Regions from separate parts of the Clostridium sp. DL-VIII genome, predicted to be linked through region 2. Evidence: a T-box and tRNA genes for the amino acid it is inferred to sense, from the RefSeq annotation. Region 2 holds a T-box; the other holds one or more tRNA genes.
The links. A T-box is a leader RNA that pairs with one kind of tRNA and senses whether it is charged. The one in region 2 lies ahead of proS (proline--tRNA ligase), so its partner is inferred to be a tRNA-Pro.

Region 1 (15,987 bases), 1.3 Mb from region 2:
TGGCAAAAGCGCTTGAATCTAAATAAAGCTTTGCATAATATGCTTCTGGCTGATTTTCTTTAGCTTTTGTTAGAAAATCATATACCCTTTGAGCATAATATCGTTTATTTTCTTCACTTATTTTAGGATTCTTTAAAAAATTATAAAACTGTACTTCTGAAAAATTTGCTGCATACTGATCTGGCTGTAATCCATCCTCATCTTCAAACCACTGAATGGAGAGTACATAGACAACTTTCTGGTTATCCTCTATGTCTCCTCCTCCTAAATATGAGGCTTCTTGTAAATCTTGAGTAAATGGTCTTCCAAAACAGCTTAAATTATAATTAGCACCATTAAACGGGAAAAAATCTAATGGATTTTGAGGAACGCTTATTCCAAGTTCGGATGATCCAAGCAAAAACATATTTCCGTTATCAGACAACATTTTCTTATCTAACGAGCTTTTATCCTTTACTGTATCAAATCTTAGTTTTCCAAGAGCACTTACATCTTTTTCTTTGGTTAATACTTGTATTTGTCTATCTAATATTGTATTCATCGTAATTGTAATAAATATTACGATGATTATCGGTATTATTAAGCTTATTATCTTTTTCATTATGCAACAACCTCTTTGTCGTTAAATTACTAATTTGTAAAAGTTAACTTATTGATAAAAATATTCTTCAATAGAGTAAATTACTCTATGTTTATAATATTATTCTATACCTACCAGTGTCAATAAAACATTCATTAATATATAGAAATTAGCTTTTTATAAATTTTTCCAAAAATATCAAAGCTTTTATTGTAGTACAAGCAAAAAGATATATTCTTGACTAAAAACTTCACGAATATACCCTTTTACATATAAATGTACTATTTAAGATTTTATTATAATTTATAAATTTTATCTCTATTGTTAACTACATTTTTAGTAGCATTTCTTGTATCATATACAACCTTGGCTCTAGAAACAATCGATTCATAATCATAGCAGCTATGATTTGTTGTTATGATTACAATATCAGCCTCATCAATAACTTCTTTCCAATCTACTGAATTGTAGACTTTACCTTTATATTTAGATGTTGGACAATAAGGATCATTTACCTTTAGATCCGCACCATTCTTTTCTAGTAATTCTATTACTTTAAATGCTGGTGATTCTCTATAATCATCTATGTCATTTTTATATGCAACACCCATTAATAAAACTTTAGCTCCATTTAACGCTTTTTTATTCTTATTTAAAATTTTCATAACATTATCAAGAACAAATTCTGGCATTGAATCATTAATTTCCCCTGATGTTTCAATTAGTCTTGTGTGATAATCATATTCTTTTGCTTTCCATTCTAAATAAAATGGATCAAGTGGAATACAATGTCCTCCAAGACCTGGACCTGGATAAAATGGCATGAACCCATATGGTTTTGTTTTTGCTGCATCAATAACTTCCCATACATCTATTCCCATTCTATTACATAAAATAGCCATTTCATTAGCTAATCCAATATTTATGTTTCTAAAAGTATTTTCTAATATCTTTTCCATTTCTGCTACAGCTGGTGATGATACAGTATGTATATCCCCTTCTAATATATTTCTATATAGTGCTGCTGCAACTTCAGTACAATCTTCAGAACATCCTCCAACAACTTTTGGAGTATTTTTAGTGTTGAAATCCTTATTTCCCGGATCAACTCTTTCTGGTGAGAAAGCTAAGAAGAAATCTTCTCCACATTTCAATCCGCTTTCCTCTAAAATTGGCTTAAGAACTTCTTCTGTTGTTCCTGGGTATGTAGTACTTTCAAGAATTACAAGCATACCTTTATGTAAATATTCTGCAACACTCTTTGTTGAAGAAACAACATATGATAAATCTGGCTGCTTATATAAATCTAATGGTGTAGGAACACAGATACAAATAGTGTCTACATCTTTAACAAAACTAAAATCTGTAGTTGCTTGTAAAGTCTTTGCTTCTACTAACTTCTTTAGAGTTTCATCTACTACATCACCTATATAATTTTTTCCTTCATTAACCATTTTTACTTTTTGTTCTTGAACATCAAAACCAATAGTTTGATATCCTGCATTAGCCTTTTCTACCGCTAATGGCAATCCAACGTATCCAAGTCCAACGACACCAACCTTTGCAGTTCTATTGTTTATCTTGTCTAATAATTGTTGTTTTAACATTGACATCTTATACCTCCACAATTTTCAGTTAACAGTTTATGCCCTTATGGTATCCTGCAAGCAATATACAGTTAACAGTTAATGATGAAATTCTTAAAGAATTTCTTTATATTTTTAATCCTAATATTCACTTCTATCTATTAGTCATTTATACATTCTACTTTTTCATCATTCTTATTATAATTCTTTCCACAAGCTTTGCAACTTGCATGTTCATCCTTAAATTCAAGTCTTTCTCCACACTCGCACACATATCCTAATATATTTGCTGGATTTCCTACAACTAGCGCATAATCTGGTATATGTTTAGTAACTACTGCTCCAGCTCCTACTAGTGCAAATCTGCCTATATTATGTCCACATACAATCGTAACATTTGCTCCAATAGATGCACCTTTTCCAATTACAGTTTCCCTATATTCACTTTTTCTTTCTATAAAGCTTCTTGGATTTACTACATTGGTAAATACACATGATGGTCCTAAGAATACATCATCTTCACAAATAACACCTGTATAAACAGACACATTATTTTGTATTTTTACACCATTTCCAATTTTTACGCCTGGTGATATTACAACATTTTGGCCTATGTTACACTTCTCCCCAATTTCACAATTGCTCATTACATGAGAAAAATGCCATATCTTTGTTCCATCTCCTATTTTCACATTATCATCTACATAGCTTGACTCATGTACAAAATAATTATCGCTCATAATATTAGTCTCCACATATTCATATTTATTCTATAAGTATCAAAATAACATCTTACTCTACAAATTCTAGGCTTTTATGCTTTCAATAATATAATCTACCTCAGTTTCTGTTAACTCTGGATAAACTGGTATTGCAAAAGTTCTATGAGATAAGTATTCAGCAACCGGCATATCGCCTTCTTTATATCCAAGATCCTTATATACCTTTTGTAAATGCAATGGAACTGGATAATAAACTCCAGTTGCAACTCCTTTTTCTTTAAGCTTTGTAAGCATAGTTTCCCTATCCTCGCATTGAAGCACATATTGGTGATATATAGGGTCATTTTCTTTATCCACAACCGGTGTTACCACATTTGAATTCTTTAGTTTTTCATCATATATTTTAGCTATTTTTCTTCTTCCTTCATTCCACTTATCTAAATGTGGCAATTTAACCCTTAGAATTGCTGCCTGAATAGCATCTAATCTAGAATTGAAGCCAATTAAATAGTTATAATATTTTAAAGGATTATATACTGTATCATCGCCATCCTTAGAAGTTTCTATTTCTTCTTTTATATTATTCAAGAAGTTAAAAGCTTTTTGTCCATTTTCTCCACTTCCATGGGTTCTTAAGGCTCTTGCTACTATAGCTATATTATCATCATTTGTAACTATCATACCACCATCTCCGGCACATGATAAATTTTTAGTTGGGAAAAATGAGAAGCATGCTGCATCGCCTAAAGTTCCTATCATCTTTCCTTTATATTTAGATCCCACTGCTTGAGCCGCATCTTCTATAACTTTTAAATTATGTTTCTTTGCTATTTCATTTATTTCATCCATTCTAGCACTTTGCCCAAAAATATGGACAGGTATAATGGCTTTTGTTTTCTTAGTGATCTTTTCTTCTATCTTAGCTGGATCTATATTAAATGTTTCTTTTTCCACATCAACAAAAACTGGAGTCGCACCAACTGCTGAAATAGACTCTGCTGAAGCAAAATATGTAAATGTAGAAGTTATTACTTCATCTCCGCTTCCTATCCCCAAAGATTTTAATGCAATAACTAATGCATCTGTTCCATTTCCTACTGATATTGCATGCTTAACACCTATATATTCTGCAAATTCCTTTTCAAATTCTACTACGTTCTTACCCATAATATAATTTGCAGAAGAAAGTACTTCTTTAGTTACTCTATCTAAATCTTCAGAAACAGATTTATATTGAGCTTTTAAATCAATTAATGGAATATTCATTTTCCTCGCTCCTTAATTTTACGAAAATATGTTATTTTTATAATAATTCTTCTTATTTATTGAAGAGTTATACATTTATCATTTTAACTCAACTAAACTTAGCAAATATTCAAATTTTATCCAAAACGTCTTTCATTCCAAAAAACTAACATGAATATTTTAACATACTTATTTTCAATTAACAACGTACTCTTGATAAGTTAAGAATTATAAGTTAAAAGTTATGAGTTAATGTTGAAATCTCTTTCAGAAATTTCTTGAATTATGTTTTTTGAAAAGCCAGTAGCTTTCCTTCCTCAACTCATAACTTGCCAATGGGGTACCACTCACTAGGCAGTAATACTTTATAATTGTTGCTTACATATCTGTCATCAATAAGCAAAACTCTGCCTTTATCATTTTCTGTTCTTATTACTCTCCCTGCAGCTTGTTGTACTTTATTTATTCCTGGGAATATGTATGCATACTCATATCCACGTTCTCTATAAAATTCTTTTATAACTTCATTTTTCATATCTATCATTGGATAGCCTACACCTATTATAACGCTTCCTATTAGTTGCTCTCCTGGCAAATCTATACCTTCTGAGAACATACCTCCAAGTACGCAAAACATCAGCAAGTTATTCTTTATTTTAAACTCATTTAAAAATTCACTCTTCTCTTCCTCACTCATGTTTTTCTTCTGCTTTACAAATTCGAAGCCTTCAATAGGAGATTTGCCTATTTCCTCATATAATAATTCCATATATGCATATGATGGTGAGAAAATCATGTAATTTCCCAGCTTATCTTTCACAAAATCTAAAATCTTATCTTTAACCAATTTCAATGTTCTTTGTCTATGCGAATATCTAATATTAATTGGGCTAACATAAACTTTTAAATTTTCTTTATTAAAAGGCGATGGAAGTTTTATTCTATAAGTTTCATCAGTACCTCCAAGCATTTCAATATAATATTTTAGTGGTGTTAGTGTCGCTGAAAAGAATATTACTGAATTACATCGTTTTAAATATTCTTTTAAGTTTTTAGCTGGATTTATACAATATAATGTTAACATAAGTTCTTGTGCTTCTTTTTCCATGCAAGTCCTGTAATTTTCGTCATATAACTGCATTGTAGAAACGAAAGCATTTATGTCAAAGTATAACTGCAATATTTCTTCATATCCTTCAAATTTGTTTCCTCTTACTAAAATTTCTTCACTCTCTCTTAGATATAATTGTAAGTGCTTACTTAGTTCACTTGGTAAGCCTTCCTCACAAAGCCATGTTACTTCTTTATCTTCACACTCATTTCTTAATTCAACAAAATAATCGTTGATTTTTCTTAATATAGCATGTAATTTATTAAGTTTGCCTTTAGTTAACTTTTTGCACTTTAATATTTCATTCTTACATAAAGATGCAGAATACATGTTTCTTGACCTATCTATTAAATTATGCGCTTCATCAACTAGGACTATATTCCCTTTGCTTTCTAGCACACGCGTTAATGATACCCTCGGATCAAAAATATAATTGTAATCTCCAATAATTCCATCGCAATAAAGGCTTAAGTCTAAAGATAACTCAAAAGGACACACTTCATATCTTTCAGCATATTCCTGCAATATTTCCCTGGAAATTCTTTCTTCATTCTCTAAAATATAAAATATTACTTCTTTCACCTTACCATAATAGTTCTTTGCATATTTACATTTCTCTGGATTGCAATCAAAGTTATCATTGCTGCATATTTTTTCTTTAGCAGTAATTACTATGCTCTTAAACTTCAAGCCCTTTGTCCTCAATCTTTCAAACGTTTCCTCTGCAACCTGCCTATTTATGGTCTTAGCTGTTAGATATATAATCCGCTCACCAATCTCCTCTCCTAAAGCCTTTACTGCCGGAAATATCGTTGATATTGTTTTTCCTATACCAGTCGGTGCCTGCGCAAATAGAATTTCTTTTTCCTTCATCGTCTGATATGATATATTTATTAGTTTTCTTTGTCCTTCTCTATACTTATCAAAAGGAAAACTAAGAGTTCTTATAGACTCATTTCTTCTATTTTTTTGTTGATAAATCAAACTAACAAATTTCTCATATTCCTCTAATATTGCTTCTATAAACTTCTCTAATTCTTCTATAGTAAATTGTTTTTCAAAACTTTTAACTTCACTTGTTTCAAGCTGCACGTACGATAACCTTACATAAATATTTTGAATATTATTTTGTTTACAATAAATTAAAGCATATACTTTTGCCTGCGCCCAGTGTACTTCATTCAAATCATCTATATATGCAAAGTTTTTATAGGTTGATTTAATTTCCTCAATTATTATTCTATCATCCTGTATTATAATCCCATCTGCTCGTCCTTCAATATTTATTAAACTCTTCTTTGTTTCAAAGACATAACTTAAATATACTTCTTTTTCATAATTTTTATAAATACTCAAATTATCATCTTGAAGTTTTTGATGTGCCTTTGTACCTTCCACCGCTCTGGCACTTCCCGAAAATCTATTATCTATGTCACCACTCTTAAGACAGAACTCAACTAGATTTCTTACAGATTCCTTTATTATAACCTTATCCATCTCTATTCTCCTCTGTAATAACTTCTAACACTATTTCGAATAATATAAGTTAACTTTTAGTTCTTTACCTTACACGTAAAACACTTACTTAATTTGTATTATAACTATTTAGACATCAAATTAAGTAAGTGTTCTTAACATATTTATATATTTATTTTACTATTCTGTTTCATACTCATTAACTATTTTTTGAACTAACTTTTTAATAACGCTTGCTTGAGCTATTAGTGAAAGAACTAATAAGAAAATCTTTATTCTCTCTTCATCATCTTCTTTCAAATCGAAATTTTTAATTATTTCTTCTATTTTCTTCTCATGGTTTAAGGAAGTTAAAAAGTAATCATCAAAGCTTTCTTTTTGTATTTGTGTAAACGTCTTGTAAGCATCTTCCCATGATAATATATCATCATTTCTATCATTTATTTCATTGAAAGCAAGTCTAAAAACCTTTTTTATTTCTTCTGTAGTCAAGAGTGGTCTCATATAACCTAGTAATACTAACTGAACTAAATGCATTTTAGTATATCCTCGTTTTTTACCATCCTCTGGTTTTGTTATAACTTCGCTTTTAGTATAATTTTGAACTATGTTATTAGTAAACCTTTCATCCACAAATTTATCATTCAAATAATCTATTACTTGGGATAAAAACAAATCATATTTAGGAAGCTCTTCATATGAGACTGAACTATTTTTGGACATTTCCTCCGCTAACTCTTTTATATAATTAGAATCAAATTTTTTTCCCATTTTATACACCTATACTTTCCAATTTTAAATATATATAGATTATATAGTAATTATGAACTCGTTACAAGTTACTTTAAACAGCGTGTTACTAATTTATTTTTCCTAAATATATATTTTCCCAAATTATTATAATTATGTGATTAATGAAATCCTAAGTAGACTAGTAGCAAAAAAATATCTAATTTATGTAATTGCTCGACATTATCACTTATATTCTCCGCGTTTCTGCAAAATAGTTAATATACTGATTTTATTCTTTTTTTTGTAAATAAATTTAGCATATTATAGACAATTTGCTTACTTTACATATTAATATTTTTCAATTGTTGTTATAAGTTGGATTTATTGATTTATTTTTTAAAATCCCCACTATAATTTAGTAAATAAATTCTCTTGACTTTTCTAAAATATGGTAGTATATTTTATATAAGATGTTTATTAAGGTTGAAATTTGTAATTTCTTATAAATAAAGAGAAATATCCATTGACTTTATATTACATACTTGGTAATATATCATAGTAGAATGTCGAATCATGGAATTAGGAGGAGTTTTTTATGAAATCAACAGGTGTAGTTAGAAGAGTAGATGAGTTAGGAAGAATAGTTATTCCTATAGAACTTAGAAGAACTTTAGATATTGCTGAAAAAGATGCATTAGAAATTTATGTAGACGGTGAGCAAATAATCTTAAAGAAATATGAACCAGCTTGTATTTTCTGTGGAGATGCAAGAGATGTAATTAACTACAAAGGTAAAAACATTTGTACTAAATGTTTAGATGAAATTAAAAATAACAGATAATATTTTTATTTAATAAGTTTACCTATTGTAAAATAATAAATAAATTATATATTTATTTTTAAAGAGACTATCTCAATAATTTTGAGATAGTCTTTCTTCTGCAAAATTGTTTGCTTTAATTAGATTAATGCTTTTCTCAAATAACTAAATTAAGTAATATATTATATATCAGTCGAAAACTTATACACTTCACTTTTAGGCAATTCTCTTTCTTTAGCCACAAGTTTTATTGCTGATTTTTTATCCATTCCTTCATCTATGTGTTTTCTTATATGATCTTCAATGGATAAACTTATCCATGCTTCTCTTTGTTCTTCCTTTATTTCCTCAAGTTTTTTTCCTTCAATTACAAGTACAAATTCTCCTCTAGGCTTATTTTCTATAAAATACTCAATCGCCTGGCTCATAGTACCTCTAAATATTTCCTGATATATTTTTGTTAATTCTCTACATACTGCAATCTTTCTATTTCCAAATGTTTCATTTAAAAATGTTAACGTATCTAATAATCTATGCGGCGCCTCATAAAATATAATTGTCTCTTGGCTTTGCAAAAGTTCTTCTGCTACTACCTTTCGATCTTTATTTTCTCTAGGTAAAAAGCCTCTAAATAAGAATTTAGTTGTATCTAAACCTGAATAAACTAACGCTGTAGTTATTGCTGTTGCTCCTGGAAGTACTTCAAAATCAATCATTTTTTCTATACATCTTTCAACAATAACGCTTCCCGGATCTGATATTCCAGGTGTTCCTGCATCTGAAACCAATGCTACATTTTTACCTTCCATAAGCAATTCTATAATTTTATCACTTTTTATCTGTTCATTAAATTTATGATAACTAATTAAAGGCTTTTTAATTTCAAAATGATTTAACAATTTTAATGTTTGTCTTGTATCTTCCGCCGCAATAAAATCAGCTTCTTGTAAAGTTTCTAATGCTCGTAATGTAATATCTTTTAAATTTCCAATTGGAGTTGGCACTAAATATAATTTTCCATTGCTCATATCATATCCTCCAGTATATTGAATCAATTTCCTTAGTATATTTTCCATTATCATCATAGACATACAATGGAGCTTCCCATTTCAAATATGCTCCTCCATCTCTTTGTCCCTCAACCAAAACAATATTAGGCGCTTTTCCCATTTTAGGATGAATCATTTTTATCCTCTTAGGCTCTATCTTGTATTTCCTCATTAAAGTAAAAATGTCTGCTAAACGTTCCGGCCTATGTATCATGAAAAGCCTGCCATTATCTTTTAATAAAGTTCTCGCTGCATTAATCACGTCTTCTAAATTGCATAATATTTCATGTCTGGCTATTGCCAGCTTATCATTTGGATTAATTATACCTGAATTATTCAATTTATATGGTGGATTTACTGTAACTACATCAAACTTTTCAAGTTTCTTCAAAAAATCTACATTTTTTAAATCTTCATTTATAAAGCAAATTTTTTCATCTAAAGAATTTAGTTTCACACTTCTTTTAGCCATTTCAACCATATCTTCCTGTATTTCCAACCCATATATACTCTTAGGCTCATACTTTCCATATATTAAAAATGGTATTATTCCTGTTCCTGTACATAGATCAATTACCCTATGCTTGTTTTTTACACAGGCAAAATCAGATAATAGTACAGCATCTATGCCAAATTTAAATCCATCCTTCTTTTGAATCAAATTTAATCCTTTAAGTTGTAAATCATCTACTGTCTCATCTTCTTTTATATATTCTAATTTGCTATCCATTTATTTTTCCTCTGACTTCTTCATGTGAATTTTGCTTATACTCTTATAAATTTATTAATATTTCTATGAAATTATAGATCTTATATACATTCCACATTATAACATCGCAAATCAAATAAAAAAAGTCCTTCTGTATTTAAACAGAAGGACTATCTCTTGAAATCAGATGTTAACAACTAATTTCTTATGTTAACTAGTTTAAAATTCTTCTTGCTGCATAAAAACTATATACCGGTGCTACTTTGACTACATCACCTGTTTGTGGCGCATTAATCATTTGGCCGTTCCCAACATATATTCCAACATGGCCTGGATGTGTAAATACTAAATCTCCCGGTTGAAGCTGATCTTGACTAACAGCTTGTCCTTGATTTATTTGTGAGTAAGTTGTTCTAGATATATCAACACCTGCAGCATTTTCATATACATATTGAGTAAATCCTGAACAATCGAAACTATTTGCACCAGTTGCTCCCCACACATATGGTTTTCCTAATTGTGCATATGCTTCATTTAAAATGGCTTGAGCATTTCCAGCTGATGGCACAGCAACTTTTGCACCTCTACTTGCTGTAGAAGTAGCAAATTTTACTTCGGCTGCTTTTTTAGTTGATACTGCAGCTTTGGCTTTCTCTATTTTATCATTTATTTCAGAAGTAACAATTTCACTCTTAATTTGATTATCTCTAATATTTCTTAATTGATCAATCGCTGCTTGAAGATCTGCTGCTGAACTATTAGAATTATCTATAACATCAAACTGAGTCTTTACAGTGTCTCTTTCTAATTGTGATAAATATTGCGCATCAAACTTACTTTTTTCATCTTTTGCTTGAGCTGATAATGTTTCCTCTTCTTTTTTCTTTCCATCTAATTCATCTAAATTAGTTTGTATTTCTTTGTTAAGCTTATCTATTTCAGATTTTTTATCTTCTAAGGATTGAATTTTATTATTTAATTCTTCCTTTTTACTTGTAACTTCTTCTATTGCAGCTTTATCTTTACCTAATATCTTGCTCACAGCCTCTGCTCTTGAAAAGAAATCACTTGTTGATTCTGACTCAAGAATAAAATTTAAATAACTAAATTCTAAATCTCCTGATGTATACATTGCTTTAACTCTTTGTCCCAAAGCTAAATCTAATGTATTAATATCTTTCTTACATTGTTCAATATCTTTTGTAGTATTATCAATAGTATTATTTATACTTGTTATTTCTTTTTTATTTTTATCTACTGTTACTTGTAGCGGTTCTATCTGTGTATCTAAATCGTAGATCTTATTTTCAATATCTGTTATTTTACTTTGAATATCTGCATATTTTTGTCTCGAATCACTTAATTGTTGATTATCCGGCGTCGCAAACACAGGTATAGAGCTACCTACAACGATTACTGTCGCTAACGTAATAGCTAGAATTCTGCTTTTCATTCATTATCGGTTGTCAAACCTTCCCTCCTCCATCAATCTATATTCTCAGACAATTATAACACTTTCAGTAAAGATGGACAATTCTTATATCTGGCGAGAATTTAGTTTATCCTAGTAATATCTGTATATTGTCCGTATTCCCCTCTTTTTCTAACTCATTCTTTATCTTTCTCAATCTTTAAATTTTTCATCAACTAGATTAATATGTAAACTTTATATTATAATTCTTAAGTTGTAACTATATGTATTAATATTATAAATACTTGTTTTACTATGAATATCAAAATCCTTGACATAAAACTCACTTGAATATATAATTATAAATGGCTACGGGGTGTGGCGCAGCTGGGAGCGCGCGTGGTTTGGGACCATGAGGTCGCAGGTTCAATCCCTGTCACCCCGACCAAAAATATTATCTAAAATATACAAATATTAACTTAGGGACAATCCTTAAGTTTTTTTATTTATCCTTTTATTATATATATTGCAATTGGCTATGCACAATTTAAAATTAGCAATTGTTGTAAAAATTCTGTAAAGACTTCACCGCTAATTGCCAATTGTACGTTGCAAATTTTTAATTGCAACATATATAGTAATTACAAATCAATTTATAATTATTATAATAGCTTTGTAAATATCACCAGTAATAATTTATGGAGGTATACATGTTAAATAATATAAAGGCTGCAATCTTTGACTTAGATGGGACTCTAGTTGATTCCATGTGGGTTTGGAGTAAAATTGATACTGATTACCTAAAAGATAAGGGTTATACTGTGCCTGAAAATTTAAAAAATGATATTGAACATTTAAGTTTTACTCAAACTGCTATTTATTTTAAAGAAAAATTTAAACTCAATGATTCCATAGAAAAAATAGTAGCTGATTGGCATGATATGGCCTATTATCATTACTCTAATAATGTAAAATTAAAATCAGGAGTGCTGAAATTCTTAGATTATTTAAAATCTAATAAAATAAAAATCGCTTTAGCTACCAGTAATTCTCACTCTCTGTTGGAAGCTTGCTTAAAAAATAATAAAGTTTATGATTATTTTGATTCAATCACAACTACCGATGAAGTCTCTAATGGTAAAGATTCTCCCGATGTATATTTACTAGCTGCCAAAAAATTAGGCATTGATCCAAAGAATTGTGTTGTATTTGAAGATATCCTGCCTGCTGTACAAGCTGCAAAATGTGCGGACATGAAGGTAATTGCAGTAGAAGATACTGAATGCTTAAATTCAAGGGAGGATTTTCTTAAGTACGCGGATGAATATATTACCTCATTTTTAGACTTATTAGAGTAGCTAAGCATACTATAATCTTATATAACAATATATATTTTTTATATCATACTTATTTTGTAACATTTCAACATTAAAATCCTTTATACGCGAAAACAGCTACATTCTTTAACCAGAATGCAGCTGTTTTTTATTGTAGCTGTTAAAATCTAATTTGTGTCCTATTAGTATTTTACTTAGTAACTTTAGAACTATTATAGAAATAACTACTTGATTGTCGCAAGAAATTACTTTCTCTCAACTCCATACTTTCCTTCTAATTCCTTTAAAATTTGCTCATACTTAGTATGTTGGTTTTGTTTTACTAATTCATTTAAAACATTATCCTTTACTTCATCAAAGCTAGTAACTGATGCTTCGTTTTTTGCATCTACTAATATTAAATGATATCCAAATTGAGTTTTAACTGGCTCAGTAATTGTACCTATTTCAGCATCAAATGCAGCTTCTTCAAATTCTGGTACCATCATTCCTTTTGAAAATTCACCTAGATTTCCACCTTGCATATTTGATGGACACATTGAATACTTCATTGCAGCATCCCCAAATGATATTTGTTCACTTAAAATTTCTTCCTTAGCCTTTTTAGCTTCTTCTTCTGTTTCAACTAAAATATGTCGAGCAGAAACTGTAGCTGGTTTACCAAAAGATTCTTTATTATCTTCATAATATTTATTAACTTCATCATCTGTAACTGTTACATCAGCTAATATCTTATTTATTGCCATTGAAGTTATAACTTCCTTTGATATGTTTTCTATGGCATCTTTATATTCTTGTGTTTTATCTATGTTTATTTCTTTTCCGAACTTATTCATTAATTCAAATGAAATTAATTGCTCTACTAATTGTTTTCTCTTTTCTTCACTTTGTAATGCGCCTCTTTGTTCTTGAGGATACCTGCTGATAATCGCATTTAAATCTTTTTCTGTTATTTCATGTCCTGCTGCAATAGCTAATACTTTATTTTCCATGTAAATTCTCCTTTATAATAAATATTTTATATTATTTTTCTTAGTAATTTGTTTTATACATTCCATTTTAACAGCATCTGACCCTTCAAACAACAATAATGAGCAAATATTTTTAGTCAATATAATCTAATATACATAAATCTGTAATATAATGTTATAATAATTTCGGGTGATGTTATGTCTGAAATATTAAAAAACGATTGGAAAAATTATTTAGAATCCGAATTTCATAAAGATTATTATCTTAAATTAAGAAAATTTTTAGTCAATGAATATAACTCTAAGATCATCTATCCAAATATGTATGATCTTTTTAATGCGTTGCATTTTACACCTTATAGTGATGTTAAGGTCGTTATCTTAGGACAGGATCCTTATCACGGTCCTAAACAGGCACATGGCTTAAGCTTTTCTGTTAATCCTGGTGTAAAAGCTCCACCATCTTTAATTAACATCTACAAGGAGCTTCATGATGACTTAGGATGCTATATTCCAAACAATGGCTATCTTAAAAAATGGGCTGATCAAGGTGTTTTATTATTAAATACAGTACTTACTGTCAGAGCTGGCGAAGCCAACTCGCATAGGAACAAAGGTTGGGAGGAATTTACTAATAGGATTATTACCATATTAAATGAAAAGGAAACTCCTATAGTTTTTATTCTCTGGGGAAATAATGCTATTTCAAAGACTAGTTTAATTACTAATCCAAAGCATTTTATCATAAAATCAGTTCATCCTAGTCCCTTATCAGCCTCAAGAGGCTTTTTTGGCAGTAGACCATTTTCAAAAACAAATGACTTTTTAGTTTCTACTAATCAAACACCAATAGACTGGCAAATTGAGAATATATAGAATATATACATATTTCAATATTGTCATTCTTAATACACCTAAATAATCATTGTAAAGAGATAATTTTAACTTAATACTTACATGAATACTTATGATATCTAGTGTATACTATTCATATGAGCATTCTGCTGACTTAAGGAGGTTATTTTGTGGAATATAAATTTTCTCATAATGGCAAAGAATACGTATTAACAAAGGAAAATTGCGACGGAATATTTTTTGATGATGAAGCTACGGTTTCAGGTCTTTCTATGGATATTATTTTAGATGCTTTAAATGAAGGCGAAGAGGTAAACTTCTCAAATGAGTATTACATGGGAAAATGTTCTTGCAACTCTCAAGAAGAGGTAAATAAATCTTATCGTTATTTAGAATATCACTTTTTTATTTACACAAAAAATAATCAATATGTAATCAATACTATTGGTAATGAATATAAACATACATCCTTTAATCAGCTTTTTGGATTTGGTAAAGTGGATGATAGTTATATAGTTAGTGTAACTGTATGTCCTAATTGCGGTGAATATTCAATATCAGTGGAACAATGCACTGTTTAATTGTATAATTTATTGGGCTGTCGCGTAAAAAATAGAAACTACACTATCCTGAATTAAAGTTTTAAATTCTTATGCAGCATATTGTAGTTGATTTTCTCAACGCTACAGCCCTTATTACAGTCCATAATTTTAAATCTTTAAGAAATTTTTGTATTCTAATACTATAGAAGTTTTTTGCAATAAAACAAAAAAGCACTAACCTACGTTAGTGCTTTTAATATGGTGGCTCGAACTGGAATCGAACCAGTGACACGAGGATTTTCAGTCCTCTGCTCTACCGACTGAGCTATCGAGCCATCTTACCTGGCAACATCTTACTCTTCCACACAGTCTCCCATGCAGTACCATCAGCGCTATAGACCTTAACTTTCCTGTTCGGAATGGGAAGGAGTGTTACCTCTACGCCATCATCACCAGATCACAAATAGTATTATATCTAGATATGAAGATTATGTCAACAACTTTTTTCTATTTTTATTTAATCTTGTGAAACTGTAAAATAATATTTTGTGTCAAGCAGTCGATTATACTCATCTTATGGCATATATAAAATCAATCTCAAATGACACAAAATATACATTATCTTACTTAACTTAGTGCTATTTTTACCAAACCTTAGATAACTAGATCCTCTATTACTTTTCCACCTTCAATATGTTCATCCATAATTCTTTCAACATCTTTCACTTGAACATTTCCGTACCAAGTTCCTTCTGGATAAACCACTACAATCGGACCCTTGTTACATACTCCCAAACATCCAGTATTAGTGACCATTACTTCGTTTATTAGATCCCTATCT
Region 2 (15,987 bases):
CGTAGAATTTCAATCTTACCTTTCATACTTAACAAAATATTTCTTGCCTTTTGGATATTTTCATTGCTTCTTTCCTCAAGCCTAAGCATTACATTATTCGTAATCATTTTACAATCACCCCTTTATATTTAAATATATTTATTATGATTAATTAGAAATAGTACTTTGTTTTGCAAGCTTAATGCCTAGCTCAAAAGCTTTATCACAATCTGTTATAAACTCTTCCTTTCGTTTCTCAGTATCTTCTACAGTACCATTTGGGTTAATTAGTGTCGAAAAATACTTTGAATACTCTGTTTCTAGTGGATAATTATAAATCCTAGTAACGCTCAGTGATTCAGCTGCTCCCATCCCCCATTGTGTCTGCAATTCAATGCTTTTAAAATGATCCTTGTAACTATAACCAAGTACATCGTCTGTTATATTCTCTACATTCATAGTATAAATATAACCAGTCGGTATAATTTTTTTGGGAGAACCAGAGCCTTCAAACCCCATACGAGGCCATATTAATCTTTCCATAAAAGATCTTGCTTCGCCTGTAAGAGAACTAAAATATATAGGAGAGCCAATGATAACAGCATCTGCATCAATAACTTTTTTAAGAATTGGAGTCAGCTCATCTTTTATAGCGCACATACCATAACTTTTTCCATCTTTATTTTTGCACGCTAAGCACCCCTTACAACCTTTATAATTAAAATCATAAAGATTTATTAGTTCGGTTTCTGCTCCTTGTGAAACTGCCCCTTTAATTGCTTCATTCAATAGAATTGAAGTTGTCCCATTCTTTCTTGGACTACCATTTATTACTATAACTTTCATATAAGCCTCCATTTTTTATTTTTTAGCGATTGCAATCTCTATTTGTATTGTATATGATTATTTTATAAAAATGAAGTATGCACATTATTGTTATATACTAAACAATAAGTAAGTAAGGAGGAAAATATTATGGAAAATGAACACGAACTTAAGTTTAGAGAAGACTGCCCTATGATTTATACTTTGTCAATCGTAAGCGGAAAATGTAAATGGATAATATTGTTTTTGCTATCTAAGTATGGAATGCTACGTTATGGCGAATTAAAAAATAAAGTACAAGTTATAGCTCATAGGACTTTAAGCCAACAACTTAAAGAACTAGAGGATAGCGACATTATTCATAGAGAACAATATAATCAAATTCCACCAAAAGTCGAATATAGTTTAACTGATAAAGGAAAAACACTCATTCCAATAATGAAGCTTATGTCTCAGTGGGGTCAAGAAAACGGCTAAAGTTTGTTACATAAGATAAATTGTGGCTTTAACAAATAAAAATAAAAAAATCTCACTTAATAAATTTGCTATGGTAACTAAAATAAATGCTTTTACAGGATTAAATAACATTCCGGCACTGATAATGAATGCAGTACAAGGAATAAGTGTAAAAATCCTAAATGAAGCAATTATTAAAAATGACAATGTACTATAATTTGGATATGCTTGCAAAAATCCAGTTATTTTTCCTGCCCCATCAATATACAATTGATATTTAAAAAATACAACTAGGATTGCTATCCAAAACAAAAAAGCAAAGCCTTTAAATAACTTATTCATCATTAATACCTTTATTCTTGCAGTAATTTTTATATTTAAAATTATAAATTTCCTACTTTTCTAACTATAAGATTCATTGTATATCGGATTTATTAAATAAAGGACTAGAAAAATCTTAAGAATTCTTAAGATTTTTTTTAGATAAATTTATCTCGTACTTTTAGGTAATTCGATATTAAAATTAATTTTATTTCCGCTACATTCAGCCCAAATTCTTCCTCTATGAAGTTGAATAATTTTCTTTGAAATAGGAAGACCAAGGCCAGATCCTTCTACTTCAACATTTCTAGACTTATCAATTCTATACATTTCATCAAATATCTTCACCAAATCATCTTTACTAATATTATGACCTTCATTAATAAAAGAAAGTTTAATATTCTTATCTTCTTCCCACATTATAATTTTAAATGTTGAGTCTTTATAACTATACTTTTCAGCATTTTTCACTAAGTTTTCAATAACTCTAATAAATTTTTGCATATCGATCTCACACATCAATTCATTTTTAGTACATTCAATTTCAACCTTTATATTCTTTTCATCTAAAAATAAAACATGCTCCCCCACTATCTGATTTATTAGAACAGCTACATTAAATGGAATTTTATTTAGTTTCACATAATTATTTGAAAGCTTAGTATATTCAAAAAGTTCTTCAATTAATTTCTTTAAATTTCCACTTTTTTCATAAGCTACTTTTAAAAACTCTTGCTGTTTTTCTGTAAAACTTTCTTTATCTTCATTAAGAAGTTCCAAATATCCAATAATAGATGTTAATGGCGTTTTTAAGTCATGTGAAACAGCAACTATCAACTCGTTTTTAGCTTCTTCCTGCTTTTTTTCTTTTTCATAATTTTCTTTAAGTCTCTCAGACATTGTATTTATATCTTCAGCTAACTGAGAAATCTCGTCATTGCCCTTTATCTCTATAGGATTTAAATAGTGCTGTGTCTTTATATTAGTAATACTTTTACTAATATTCTTTAGATATTTAATTCTTCCATAGAAGCTTCTAAAATGTTATATCCCTCATTTTCAAGATAAACTTTAATTAAATTCCGAATACTCTTATCGGCATTAACCCATAGAGAATCTATATATAAGTAATTCCAACAATACATTTTGCTATTTATCCCTGCAATGATTTTATCTTCATTATTTTTAATAACTCTATTTATCCATATGAAAGGCTGTTCCTGAATTTGTGGAACTATAGATAAATTTTAATTTACTAAGTTCTCTATAATTAATTTTGCGTCAGTATCATTACTTTCTTTTATAAAATAATCATTCATAATTATATCTCCTAAACCATATTATACCTATTAATTATACGGATTCATTGCCATATACAATAGAACCACTAGGTTTATTTTTTACTTATTCTGTGGTTTAAAATACATCATTAATTTATTCATATATAAATATTGCCTATATCCAAATTTTTATATTCACAAGATTTATCATTAGCTTTTTTCTAGAAACAAAATAAGAAGGCAAACCTCCTCCATCATCTGAACTTGGTTCGCCCCAGTAACTTGAGTATATTATTAATATCAGTAGCAGGTAATATAGCAACAATAATATAAAATCTTAATATGCTTTACCCCAATAAACCATTTTTTCTGCTTTTTTGCCACAACATACACATTTAGTATCAATCTCTTCTTGTTCAAATGGAATACATCTAGAAGTTAATCCTACTACCTCCTTAATCTTTTCTTCGCATTCTCTTTCCCCACACCACATAGCTTTAGTGAAACCTGATTTATTTTCAGCATTATCTTTAAGTTCTTCCATTGTTTTAGCAACATAGGTCCGTTCTTCCCTATTCTTTAATGCCTTTTCATATAAGTTCTTGTGAATCTCATCTAGTATAACTAAAATTCTATCCTTCAAATCATTTAAATTAACTACTTCTTTTTCTCTAGTATCTCTTCTAACTAAAACCGCTTGATTGTTTTCTATATCCTTTGGTCCAATTTCAATTCTAACTGGTATCCCCTTCATTTCATATTCATTGAACTTCCATCCTGGCATCTTATCTGAATCATCTAACTTAATTCTTACAACACTAGAAAGCATATTTTTTAGTTCATTAGCCTTGTCGAGAACTCCATCTTTATGTTGCGCAATTGGAACAATGACCGCTTGAATTGGTGCTACCTTTGGTGGTAATACTAACCCACTGTCATCTCCATGAACCATTATAATAGCTCCAATTAATCTAGTTGTAACTCCCCATGAAGTTTGATGCACATATTGCAACTTAGAATTTTTATCTGAATATTTTATATTAAATGCTCTAGCAAATCCATCTCCAAAGTCATGAGATGTTCCACTTTGAAGTGCCTTTCCATCATGCATCAAGCTTTCAATTGTATATGTTGCCTTAGCTCCTGCAAACTTTTCTTTTTCAGTTTTTTGTCCTTTTAGAACTGGAATTGCCAAATATTCTTCTAGCATATTAGCATAAACATTTAACATATCTATAGTTTCTTTTTCTGCTTCTTCTGCTGTTGCATGAGCAGTATGTCCTTCTTGCCATAAAAATTCAGAGGTTCTTAAAAATGGTCTAGTTGTTTTTTCCCATCTTACAACAGAACACCATTGATTATATTTCTTAGGCAAATCATTATAACTTTGAATAATCTTAGCATAATGCTCACAAAATAGAGTTTCTGAAGTTGGTCTCACTATTAATCTTTCAGCAAGATCTTCTCCTCCTGCTCTAGTAACATAAGCAACCTCTGGTGAAAATCCTTCTACATGATCCTTTTCTCTTTGCAATAATGATTCTGGTATGAACATTGGCATATATACATTTTCATGCCCTGTTTCCTTAATCCTATTATCTAAGTACTTTTGAATGTTTTCCCAAATTGCATATCCATAAGGTCTTATAATCATGCAACCTTTAACTGTTGAATAATCAATAAGCTCTGCTTTCTTTACAATATCTGTATACCACTGTGCAAAATCTTCATCTATAGCTGTTATAGCTTCAACAAATTTTTTATTATTATTTTTACCCATAATTTTCTTCCTTTCTGTCTATTAATTTTTAAATACAAAAAACACCAAGAAAAATCCAAAAGGGACCCTTCTTGGCGTTACCACCCTAATTATTATAAAATTGCGCGCAATAATCTTATAATCTCTCTTTATCTATAACGGAAATACCCGCTGTAGCCTACTATTATTTCGGTACAGAACTCCAAGGCTGGTTCAGTATATAATTTCTAGGAACTTTCACCAAGCATTCCCTCTCTAAATGAAATCACTATACTTACTATTCCTCTTCACAGCAATAATATTTCTCTCAATTTTACCTTAATAACCAGTTTGCGTCAAGCACTATATTTCCTTCAAGTTTACATAATATCCTTCATTTATTATATGGTTCACCGTAACAGTTATAACGTAGACTTTTTAAAATCTAAATGCTGAAACAACAAATTATCACCAACTGGAAAAGCATACAATACATCTTATATACCACTTTGAAATTCACCATTTTCAAAACTTTTTCGCAAAGCTCTTATATCTTTAAGTGGCGGCTGTCCGAATAACCGCTTATATTCCCTGGTAAATTGAGATGAGCTTTCATAACCAACTTCCATGGCAGCAGTAGTAACATCAATAGAATCACTAAGCATCAGTCGTCTTGCTTCATGAAGTCGCAGCTCTTTCTGATATTGTAACGGACCAATGGCAGTTACAGCTTTAAACTTATGGTGCAGTCCTGAGACACTCATATTATTTGATTTTGCTAGCTCTTCCACAGTAAAAGAACGCGTATAATTTTCTTTAATCCATTCTATAGCTTTACCAATTCCAACTATTTCCTGGTCAACAAGTACCTGTTGGAAAAATAGGTATCCATACTCTCCAGTTAATAGATGATAAATCATTTCACGCTTAATAAGTTCGGATAAAAAGTACGCATCTTTAGGTCTATCAGTTAGCTTCAAAAGTCTTATAAATAAATCTAGCAGTTCCTCATCTGACCTTCCTACAAATGCTCCTAAATATAGATTCTTATTCTTTATATTAAACTCAATATGAGCATCCATCACTACAGAAGCAATTTCACTTCTAGTAAAGCCGATTCGCAGACTAATACTTGGCAACTCTTTTGAAACTCCTTTTACTTGTACAGATACAGGCATATCAATTATAGAAGCTACGAAATCACCAGGATTAAAATGAATAATTTCGTTTCCTAAATGAACTTCCTTTCTTCCTTGAAGAATGATACCAAATGCAGGATTCATAACTCCCGGTGTTGGAGGAATTTCTTGACTGTGCCTTTCGATTGAAAAAAACGGAATTATTGTACTCCTGCTTCCATCCATTTTCGTAATCTTCTCTGTCATTTCAATCATAGTATCTAATGCCTTCTTTTTAATAAAGTTGCTCTCTTCGAATAATACTTCTTTTTTCAAATTTTCTCTTTTATCTAACATTTATTTATCACCTAGCCTTTATTTGTATATCACCTGTTAATAACTCCATATCTAGCTTCATTTCTCTACTCAATGATAATATTTATTAAAACTATAGTAGATATTGCTTAAAAAATCAATTTATTTTTTCCTCAATTCATTGTATTAATACTTTGCAGAATTAGGCAAATTTTAAGCATTATCGTTATATATTTTTTTTATCCCCCATGTGATAATATAGTTAGTTAAACTTAATGTCTAAATTATTTAATTCTAGGAAGAAAGAGGTATAGAGAAATGGAACAAAGAACTTGGTTTATAACAGGAATTAACAGCGGTTTCGGACGACATATGACTGAACAACTCCTTGAAAGAGGAGATAAAGTTGCTGGTACTGTCCGAAACATGAATTCGGTGGATGATCTTAAGGAAAGATATGGGGATCTTCTCTGGGTGGCTCATCTTGACGTTACCGACACCGCAACAATTTATGAGGTTGTTGACCAAGTCTTCAACGAACTTGGGAAAATTGATATTATTGTCAGCAACGCTGGATATGGACTTTTTGGTGCAGCAGAAGAATTAACTATTGACCAAATTACTCATCAGATTGACACCAATCTTTTAGGCTCCATCCATTTGATACGAGCTTCCCTGCCTCATCTACGTGCTCAAGGAGGAGGACATATTATACAGTTTTCGTCAGTTGCTGGCCAAACTGCATACCCTGGAGGATCACTCTATCATGCAACTAAATGGGGAATTGAGGGCTTCTGCGAAGCTATTAGTCAAGAAGTAGCTCCTTTTAACATAAGTCTAACTATCGTTGAGCCGGGCGGAGCACGTACGAACTTTAAAAATCATAGTGCCCAATTAGGTCAAGAGTTAGAGGCTTACTCAATTACTCCAGTATATTACGTAAGACGCATGCTTGAAAATACCTCAACTGATCCAATTGGAGATCCAGCAAAAATGGTAAAAATCATCATTGGCAGTATGGATAAGCAACTAATTCCAAAAAGAATCACTCTTGGCAGCGACTCCTACAATTCAATACATCAAGCACTCTTGAGTCGCCTTGAAGAACTTGAAGCACAAAAAGAACTTGCCTTTTCTACTGATTTTCCTGATAATAAATAAAAAGTAGAAGGTGGAATATGCATTTAAAGTGTCGAATTTATTAGATACAAAATTAATCATATATTTTTGAAAGCTTAGTAGAAACAAATAATCTGCTATCAATTCGTTTAGTTGATAGCAGATTATTTCATAAATTGAGTAAATATTAACTCTAATCCCTTAACGCGAATATTCTTATTTCTGCGTAAAAGTTAGTCTAACATAAATAAAAATCCTCTCAAATCATTGAACAATACAATCATACAATACTTTAAAAAAGTCCTACGTTATTTATGGTAGTCGAGTAGAGAAAGCTCTCACGAATTTTCCCCCTCTCAGATCCGTACGTGCCCAATTAAGGCATACGGCTCCTCATATTATTTTACAGAACTTGCTATCTATATACATTTACATTTATTTTAGGCTTAGGTAAAGGATTGTACTTCATATACATTTTAAACTTCTCCAAATCAAAACTTCGCCTTTGGCTTCTGCGGTTCAACCACTTGAAAAGTGCTTTCTTTATTTCTAGATTTCTAGGCAGAATTGACCTATCATATATGAATTATCTGTAATTCCACAGTACTGATAATGCCCCATAAGCTTTTGTTTTGTTAATTTAAAAACATCTCCTATATGAAGTTTATTCCTAACAGATTTAATCTACTGATTAAAGTCCTTAACTTTTGCCCTAAATTTCTTTTTACTTGTTTTCCTCTTTACTCTAAAGTATCCTCTTTTGCTCTTTGCACAATAATGTGTGAACCCAAGAAAATCAAATGTCTCTGCATTTTTAAATCCTCTGCTTTTCCTTGTTTCTTCTGCAAATCTCCCAAATAATATTAGTTTTGATTTAGTTCTCTCGACTTCAAGATTAAATTTATTCAGCCTACTAACTAGCAACCTACAGAATTGTCTAGCTTCGCTTTCGTATTGAAAGCAACATACAAAATCATCAGCATATCTCGTTATTTCGGTTTGACCTCTAAAATTTCTTTTAATTATCTTTTCAAACCATAAATCTAAGGAGTAATGCAAATATATGTTGGCTAATGTATGGGATACTATTGAGCCTTGAGGTGTGCCAATTTCTGTTGTCATTATAACACCATTGTCCATTAGTCCCGCTTTGAGAAACTTCTTAACAAGCCTCATTATGTTTGGGTCACCAATTCTCACTTCTAAGAATTTAATCATCCATTCATGATTTACATTGTTGAAAAATCCTTTAATATCAGCATCAACCACATAATTTATTCTTCCATTTTCAATCACCTTGTTTAGTGCTTTTATGGCACTATGACAATTTCTTTTAGGTCTAAATCCGTACGAGAACCCCTTAAAGTCAGCTTCATATATAGATTGTAATATCTTATTTAAAGCCATTTGTACTAATTTATCTTCATAAGAAGGAATACCCAACGGTCTAGTTTTCCCATATCCCTTAGGTATGTAGACTCGCTTTACAGCTTGCGGTTTATGACTATGATTTCTTAATTTTACAACTAAATTCTCTATATTATTATCCAGTTCTTTAGAGTATTCTTGTTTTGTTACATCATCTATTCCAGTTGCTTTATTACCTAGTAATTGCTTATGGCATTTTAAAAACATTTCTTTTTTAATGGTATAGTGATGTAAATTTTTCTTTTGGTTTTTGTCTAGCAATTTCTGCTATCTTAATCAATTTTGTTTCCACTAATTCATCTACTCCTGTGCGTAGTAATGTTTCCTTAGTTAAGACAATAATATGTAATCTCCTTCCCTACTTTGGCATTACCCACTATCATTGGTACTATGATATTATCCGACTCCCCATCAACCTTTTAATATTCTTCCTTTTTATCGGTTGTTTATTATACTCTTTTTTTTGAGAGTTGATAGAGTCTCCTGAGTTGCTATGTAATCATTGTATAGCATGCTTGGCTCTTTGACCCCGAGGAAGTTATAGTAGACTCGTCATTATCGCCTACCATAATATTGCTTTCCAGAGAACCGACACCGTCAGCCTTCCCAACTTTATACTTATTACGAGGCTCATTCACATTCAAGCCTACAACCTAACTGTCAACGCTTAAAATAAATAGTTACCTATTTATCTCCATGACTCGCTACTGAATGATTTGACTTAATCTTTTCAGAACGGATTTCCACCGATTAAATTACACAACCTTGCTCAGCCGCACCGGTTCACCCTTCATTATCCTAAACTATCTTTAAAATATTTAATTGTTTTTGAAAAAATACAACCAAAGATAATCAAAAATAATCCGTCAAAAATGAAATTAAATAAGAATAATTGTTTTGCAGTATCTGCTCTTCCATTTCCAACAAAAGGCATAGGAAACTGAACTGCACCAATTAGCATAGCAATCCAAAGTAAGAATATCTTACTTCTTAATTCTAAATTACATTTGTTTTTGATATATTTACGAACTGAAACTAATATTATTATGAAATAAACTACACCAATAAAGTATAAGTTCTTAAATATTACATGATCCCTAAAGTATGACCAAAGTGTAAATCTATTAAATTCAATTACTGGAGTTTTGCTATAGCTTTGGGAGCACTTTCCTAATGAGGTGCTGGTATCAAAAGCTTTTCCAGCCGTGTATTTCATCCCCTTTAATAATCTTACAGGATGATTTAAGTAAAACTTAGCAAGTTTTAAATTACTTATCTTACTATAAAACTCTTCATCTGTTATTTCTGTTCCTGGCACATATTTTGCATATTCATCTGTATCTAAGTAAGAATGCTTTCCTGCTTCCACATACAAATCTGAATCAAGCCCTAATTCTGCTAAATCCTGCTTTGGTGTTTTAGAGCCATTTAATATTCCATAGAAAACAGAATTATACTCTGTATCCTTACTTAGATTGTTACTATTTCTAGAAATCCCTGCTGGATAAAGGATCATCGCATAAACACATACGCATAAAGCTGCTATACTTATCCTATTTAAACAATCTCTATTTTCCCATATTATCTTCACTATAATAATTACTACAAAAGGCAAAGAGACACTTACCTGAAGCTTTGATCCTATAAATAAATATGCTGCAAGTAATATAGGAATTATTCTTAGCAGCATACTTCCATTTTTCTTAATCACATATTTATAATGTATATAATTTAAAATCGATGCAATAAACAGTGCAAATGTGACTATCATCATTGGTTCCCCATACAGACTATTAAACCAAACCAAATAGTTTCCATCAAAAAAAATCAATATTATTAATATAGGAATTATTATCAATCTAATATTATCCTTTATATTTATAGATTTTAATATAATAGCAAACGCAATAACATACATGATACTATATATAATAGCCAAATACTGAGTCTTAAATATATTCTGTCCAAAGTTCTTACAAATTGCATTTATAAAAACAATCAAATAACTTAAGCTGCTGCCTCTTACGGTATCAGAAATTTTATCTATTTCATTTATCTTATACTCCGGCACTATATAATCATAGAATCTAATAAAATCAGCGTTATTCTTATCTGAATCAAGCAAGGTTAGACCCGAGATTCTCATTATTCTATCGAAATCTCCTTGATCTGCAACACCTACTTCTGGTTTAATAAATAGCACTCCAGCAATTGTTAAAATTGCAATCATAGTGAGTAAAACCTTATATAGATTTACTATACTCCTTTTCATCTTCATTAGATTTTCCTCCATTATTATATATGTGGCCTCAAAGTTCTAGATATTCGACATATAAACGAGACTTATGACTGTGCGTGGTGTAAACCAAAGTTACAAGTAATAAATTAAGTTGTTGGTTTATTTAATCTATATCTTCATACCCCCAACTGCTATCCATCTAAAATCCCCCCATTAGTAATATGATACAAAATAGAATATTTATACTTCTATACACAAAAAAAGCCATACACATAAGAGATTATTCTTATGCGTATAACCTTTTTAATATATATGTTGCAATAATAAAATTGCAGTTAGGATGTCTATCCGCTAAGTAAATATCCGGATGCAAAATATAGAAAACCAAATATATACAAATATAAATTTCAGGCTTCTAAATTACAATTCATTTGACTTCTTCCCCAACTGGATAGCTCATAAAGTAACGGCAGCAAACTCTTCCCTTTATCAGTCAGCTCATATTCAACTCTTAAGGGCATTTCATTATATTGTTTTCTAATAATCAATTCATCTTGTTCCAGTTCATGAAGAGAATTTGACAACATTGTATTTGTTATTCCTTCAATCAGCCTTTTCAGTTCATTAAAACGTACTACATCTTTTTTTAATAATTGCATCAATATACGAAGTTTCCACTTTCCTCCAATAACTTCCAAGGTGTATTTTACAGGGCATTGTATATTCTCATCACATTTCTTAGTATCATTGCTCTCTCTAAGTTCTTTTAAATATTTTTGCAGTTCTTGATTACTTGCCATATCTATAACTCCTCCATGGTATTAAAAATCATACCTGATAATAAAATTCTGCGTACTTGTCCATATAATTTTATGTAGATATAATAATTATACCAAGTTTATTTAGCATATTCAAAATAATACATTTGTATGCGCGCCATAATTCTAATCTCTATTTTATTTAGTTAGTTAGACAAGCAGCTAAACTGCGAAAATAGTGCTGCTTATCTAACTAATATATATATATATATATTGCATATCAAATTTATTATTTCTTATTTATGCCTAACTTGAATAAATTATAGAATAAAGGAGATTTCTTAATATGGAATTAATGAAAGCTATTGCAATACGTAAATCTACTAGAAGTTATAAATCAGAACAAATCAGTGATGAAGCCTTAGATATTATTTTAAAGGCTGGTTATGCTGCACCAGTAGGAATGGGTGCTTATAAATCACTTCATCTAACAGTAATTCAAAATTCTAATATATTAGATAAAATCGCAAATATCACTAGAGAAGCATTTAATAATCCTAAAATGAATCCACTTTATGCTGCACCTACACTTGTAGTTGTTTCTGGACAACCAAATGAAAAGGCACCTGCAGTTGAATTGGCTAATGCATCTTGCATAATTGAGAATATGTCTCTTGCTGCTACTGATATGGGATTAGGAAGTGTATACTTATTAGGTTTCACATATGCAATCTCTAAAAATGAAGAATTACTAAAAGAATTAAACTTACCTGAAGGTTTCGTACCTGCTGCTGGAATAGCAATAGGTTATCCAACTGAACCATTAACTACAGAAAAAGAATTAAAGAAAACTATTGAAACTACTTTTATAAAATAATTATCTATTTATATATAATCCCTTTAAACAGAGGCGTAAAATTGTTTAATAACAATTTTGCACCTCTTTTTTAGCTTCATATAAAATTTACTTTACTAATTATTACCCTAACAATTCTAGTTTCTGGTATAACTGAATATTCTATAATAATATGAATTGTAAATGTATTAATATATAACTACATTTATATATAAACAAATTACTAACTTACCTTACATATGGAATACTTGTTTATTCAAAGCAGATTTTTTTGTGTATCTACACTAGAAATCATATACATTTAGAGTTGATATTTATGAATTCATTTAATTAGCTTACATATATAGAAATTATGGGGGGAAAATTTTTATGGTAACTTTTTTATTATTATTAAGTGGCTTTTGCTGGACAATTGTTTATATTAAAATGATTATTTCCGGTTTCAAAGAAAAAACTTATGGAATGCCGTTTATTGCGTTAGCTCTTAACTTTTCCTGGGAAGTTATATATTCCTATTTTAATTTAATAAATCATAATTATACAAGCATTCAAACATGGATTACTTTCATATGGCTTTTTTTAGATATTTTTATTATTTTTACTTACCTGCTCTACGGGACTAAATATTTTCCACCTTACTGTAACAGAGAATATTTTATACCTTGGACTCTAATTATATTTCTTATGTCCTTTGTCCTTCAGTATTTCTTTATCATAGAATTTGGAGCTTCTGGGCAAGTCTACTCAGCTTTTCTTCAAAATCTTATTATGTCTATACTATTCATCAATATGCTCGTTCATCGAAATGATTTAAAAGGCCAAAATTTAGTTATTGCTATTAATAAATGGATTGGGACTTTAGCTCCTACAATTTTATTCGGCTTCATCTACGGAAACAGGCTAGCTCTCATCATTGGAATTTTCTGCTCTTTATTTGATCTTATTTATATATATTTTTTAAATCACATAAAAAAAATGCATAGCATTCTTTCAAAATCTCATAATATATTAAAAAATAAATAGTTTAACAAATATATCAAATACCTAGTTTCTAAATTAAATATTTATAATTTACAAGGTGTACTTACATTATAGAATATTAGTACACCTTAATTATCTGATTATATCAATAATTTAGAGTAAAATATATAAATAAAATTTTTATTAATGTTGTATTCTATTTATAATACAGCTTAATTGTTATTATATTATATGGATAAATAGTTAACTCCTTTTTTGATAGTACATCTTCAATAGTATTTACCAACTCCCATTTTTTAAATTTACTGAAATTAGTGCTATTCATTTTAATTTTCTTATCCGAGGAATTTTTTAACCTTAATAGAACAGAATCATCTTTTAATGAAGGTGATATAGAACTAAAACATAAATTTGAATCTAGTTCTAATAAACTATATTCTCTTTCAAAACATAATTTATTATTTAAATTCTGTATTTTATTATCAAGCCTATTTACAAATTTATTAATTTCTTGTAGCTGATAATAAACTTCTTGTGATATGTACCTTTCATATCTTTTTTCTACTAAGTGTTCGTCAAACAATTCGTTTCTTATTGAAACAGCAAACTCAAATTCCCGTTTTCCAAGTTGTTCTGCATTAGGTGTCTCTATCATAACATGGCCTTGCTTTGTTGTATCCCCGGATGCCCTCCCTGGACGGTAAACCAGATTAGGTTTTCCTAGCTGGCTTGTAGTCGAAAACAATGTTAAATATATTTTATCTTCTATTACTTGATATTCTTTTATCCCCCTTGAATATATGCTTATTGTGTTTCTATTATTTGTTATTGATACAGTATCTTCAAAAATCTCTATATCAATTGGAATTTCTAAGTAACTACTATTCCAATCCCCTATTGTTCCATTTAAAATAGGCCTTTTTATATAACCAAATGGCACTGAGGCTATAGATTCATCAGCAAATATTTCAGATTTTATAATAGCTCTTAGCCTATGACTTTTTATATTATTATTAATTTCTACTTTACACCTTATAAATTCTTCACCCTCAATTAAAGTTATTTTTAACTTTATTGACATCTTCTCTAACTCTTCTTTATTTATTCTTGAGCTAAGATCTTTTGGTAATAACACAGCTCCTTCAAGCTCTAAACTATAAAAATTGTCACTAAATTTTTTACTACCTTTAATCACCTTGAAATATATAGAGCTATCATTTCTTAATGGTGAAAAATCATAAGTATCTCCATCATTTCCACAATCCTCAAATGTTATGAAATCTTCAATAATTTCACCATTCTTTAATTCTATATTTAATTTTTCATTCTTTACAAATATCCTATAATATGAGTTTCTTATTTCTAATTCATCTCTTACTTTTATTTTAATACTTTCTCCATTTATTATATTAAATACTTTATATCCCATTGAAGGCAATTCAGTCTTAATTAATGCTGTAATTTTATAGTATCCTTCTTCATTAATATAATAATTGCCTTCTGTCGCTTCAATAAGTATATTATCTTTTCCTTCAAATTCATGAATTTCTAAAATACTATATTTCTCTACATCACTTATTTTAACTTCTGCTGTCCTGCTTATAAATTCAATAACTTTATACCCATTGAATTTATATGGTAACGTATTAAATACAATTATTTCATTTTCATTAAGTTTTAATCCTTCTGCTATTCTTTTTTTCACTAAGTTTTCTAAACCTTCACCTATTTCTTTTGCTTGTTTCATTCTATATAATACATCATCTGCAACATTATCAGTTATACATCCAGCCATACTATCATGAGCTTGTCCTTCCAAAAGCTTTTTCCATGCAGTTATTATTAAGTTTTTACTTATGTTTAATCCAAGATCTTTAGCTATAGCATATAATGGCTCTACCCTATTCAAAAGCATTCTTTCAATATGAAAATTCATTTCTTTTATATCATACCGTACAGAACCAATGGTTTTATGTACTCGTCCAGTCTTTGGTTCTCTAAATTCCCCTTCATATCTTTCAAGAACATCATTATTTTTCTTAATGTAATCTATAAATTCTTCATAAGTACTTTGTATATATAGATCTTTACTAATCTTATTAATTTCACTAATTTTCTTGTTTAAATCAACAGTAATTTCTACCTGATCATTACCTATTGGAATAAGTATTTCATCTAAATTAGTTAAACCTTTTATTTTTTCACATAAATTAAAGAGTTTGTTTTCAAGAAATCTTTTATCCGTATATAATCTAGGAATGCTCCCATATCCATCAATAAGATTTACTGCATAAACTTCTTCATCACTAAGTCCTTTCCAAATAAAATATGGTGAAGAAACTTGTTTTTCTAGATTTATTCCTCTCCAAAAAACTATGTTATCTATTCCACAGCTTTTTAAAATGGTTGGCATTTGAGCATTAAATCCAAACGTATCTGGTAAATATCCTACCCTCATATGTTTGCCTATTTTATTGGTTTCATTGATGCCAATACTTAAATTTCTTAAAATAGATTCTCCTGATACAAGTTGCGCATCAGTTTGAGTATACCATGGGCCTATAAAAAGCTTTC

Region 1: it encodes a tRNA-Pro, which carries the amino acid that the T-box ahead of proS (proline--tRNA ligase) is inferred to sense. The anticodon was not compared.

What each region holds. Positions count from the first base shown of each region.
Region 1 covers NZ_CM001240.1:6,315,400-6,331,386, forward strand. The annotation lists gene dltD (D-alanyl-lipoteichoic acid biosynthesis protein DltD) at 1-601, opposite strand, end outside; gene CDLVIII_RS28460 (nucleotide sugar dehydrogenase) at 877-2,193, opposite strand; gene CDLVIII_RS28465 (acyltransferase) at 2,328-2,906, opposite strand; gene CDLVIII_RS28470 (DegT/DnrJ/EryC1/StrS family aminotransferase) at 2,973-4,154, opposite strand; gene CDLVIII_RS28475 (ATP-dependent DNA helicase) at 4,456-6,741, opposite strand; gene CDLVIII_RS28480 (DUF1836 domain-containing protein) at 6,901-7,491, opposite strand; gene CDLVIII_RS28485 (AbrB/MazE/SpoVT family DNA-binding domain-containing protein) at 8,048-8,293, shown strand; gene rsmI (16S rRNA (cytidine(1402)-2'-O)-methyltransferase) at 8,455-9,300, opposite strand; gene CDLVIII_RS28495 (tRNA1(Val) (adenine(37)-N6)-methyltransferase) at 9,302-10,051, opposite strand; gene CDLVIII_RS28500 (C40 family peptidase) at 10,245-11,483, opposite strand; tRNA gene CDLVIII_RS28505 (tRNA-Pro) at 11,814-11,889, shown strand; gene CDLVIII_RS28510 (HAD family phosphatase) at 12,152-12,799, shown strand; gene CDLVIII_RS28515 (peptidyl-prolyl cis-trans isomerase) at 13,024-13,770, opposite strand; gene CDLVIII_RS28520 (uracil-DNA glycosylase) at 13,948-14,625, shown strand; gene CDLVIII_RS28525 (DUF3785 domain-containing protein) at 14,775-15,185, shown strand; tRNA gene CDLVIII_RS28530 (tRNA-Phe) at 15,406-15,481, opposite strand; rRNA gene rrf (5S ribosomal RNA) at 15,487-15,603, opposite strand; gene CDLVIII_RS28540 (2Fe-2S ferredoxin) at 15,801-15,987, opposite strand, start outside.
Region 2 covers NZ_CM001240.1:4,969,841-4,985,827, forward strand. The annotation lists gene CDLVIII_RS22940 (Dabb family protein) at 1-107, opposite strand, end outside; gene CDLVIII_RS22945 (flavodoxin family protein) at 148-825, opposite strand; gene CDLVIII_RS22950 (helix-turn-helix domain-containing protein) at 955-1,281, shown strand; gene CDLVIII_RS31595 (hypothetical protein) at 1,304-1,477, shown strand; gene CDLVIII_RS22960 (HAMP domain-containing sensor histidine kinase) at 1,750-2,481, opposite strand; partial or broken gene CDLVIII_RS32805 (hypothetical protein) at 2,521-2,601, opposite strand; gene proS (proline--tRNA ligase) at 3,199-4,641, opposite strand; T-box leader at 4,699-4,920, opposite strand; gene CDLVIII_RS22970 (AraC family transcriptional regulator) at 5,097-6,074, opposite strand; gene CDLVIII_RS22975 (SDR family oxidoreductase) at 6,351-7,193, shown strand; gene ltrA (group II intron reverse transcriptase/maturase) at 7,836-8,840, opposite strand; gene CDLVIII_RS31600 (hypothetical protein) at 9,071-9,217, opposite strand; gene CDLVIII_RS22985 (hypothetical protein) at 9,373-10,857, opposite strand; gene CDLVIII_RS22990 (helix-turn-helix domain-containing protein) at 11,226-11,618, opposite strand; gene CDLVIII_RS22995 (nitroreductase family protein) at 11,923-12,453, shown strand; gene CDLVIII_RS23000 (hypothetical protein) at 12,802-13,455, shown strand; gene CDLVIII_RS23005 (glycosyl hydrolase-related protein) at 13,610-15,987, opposite strand, start outside.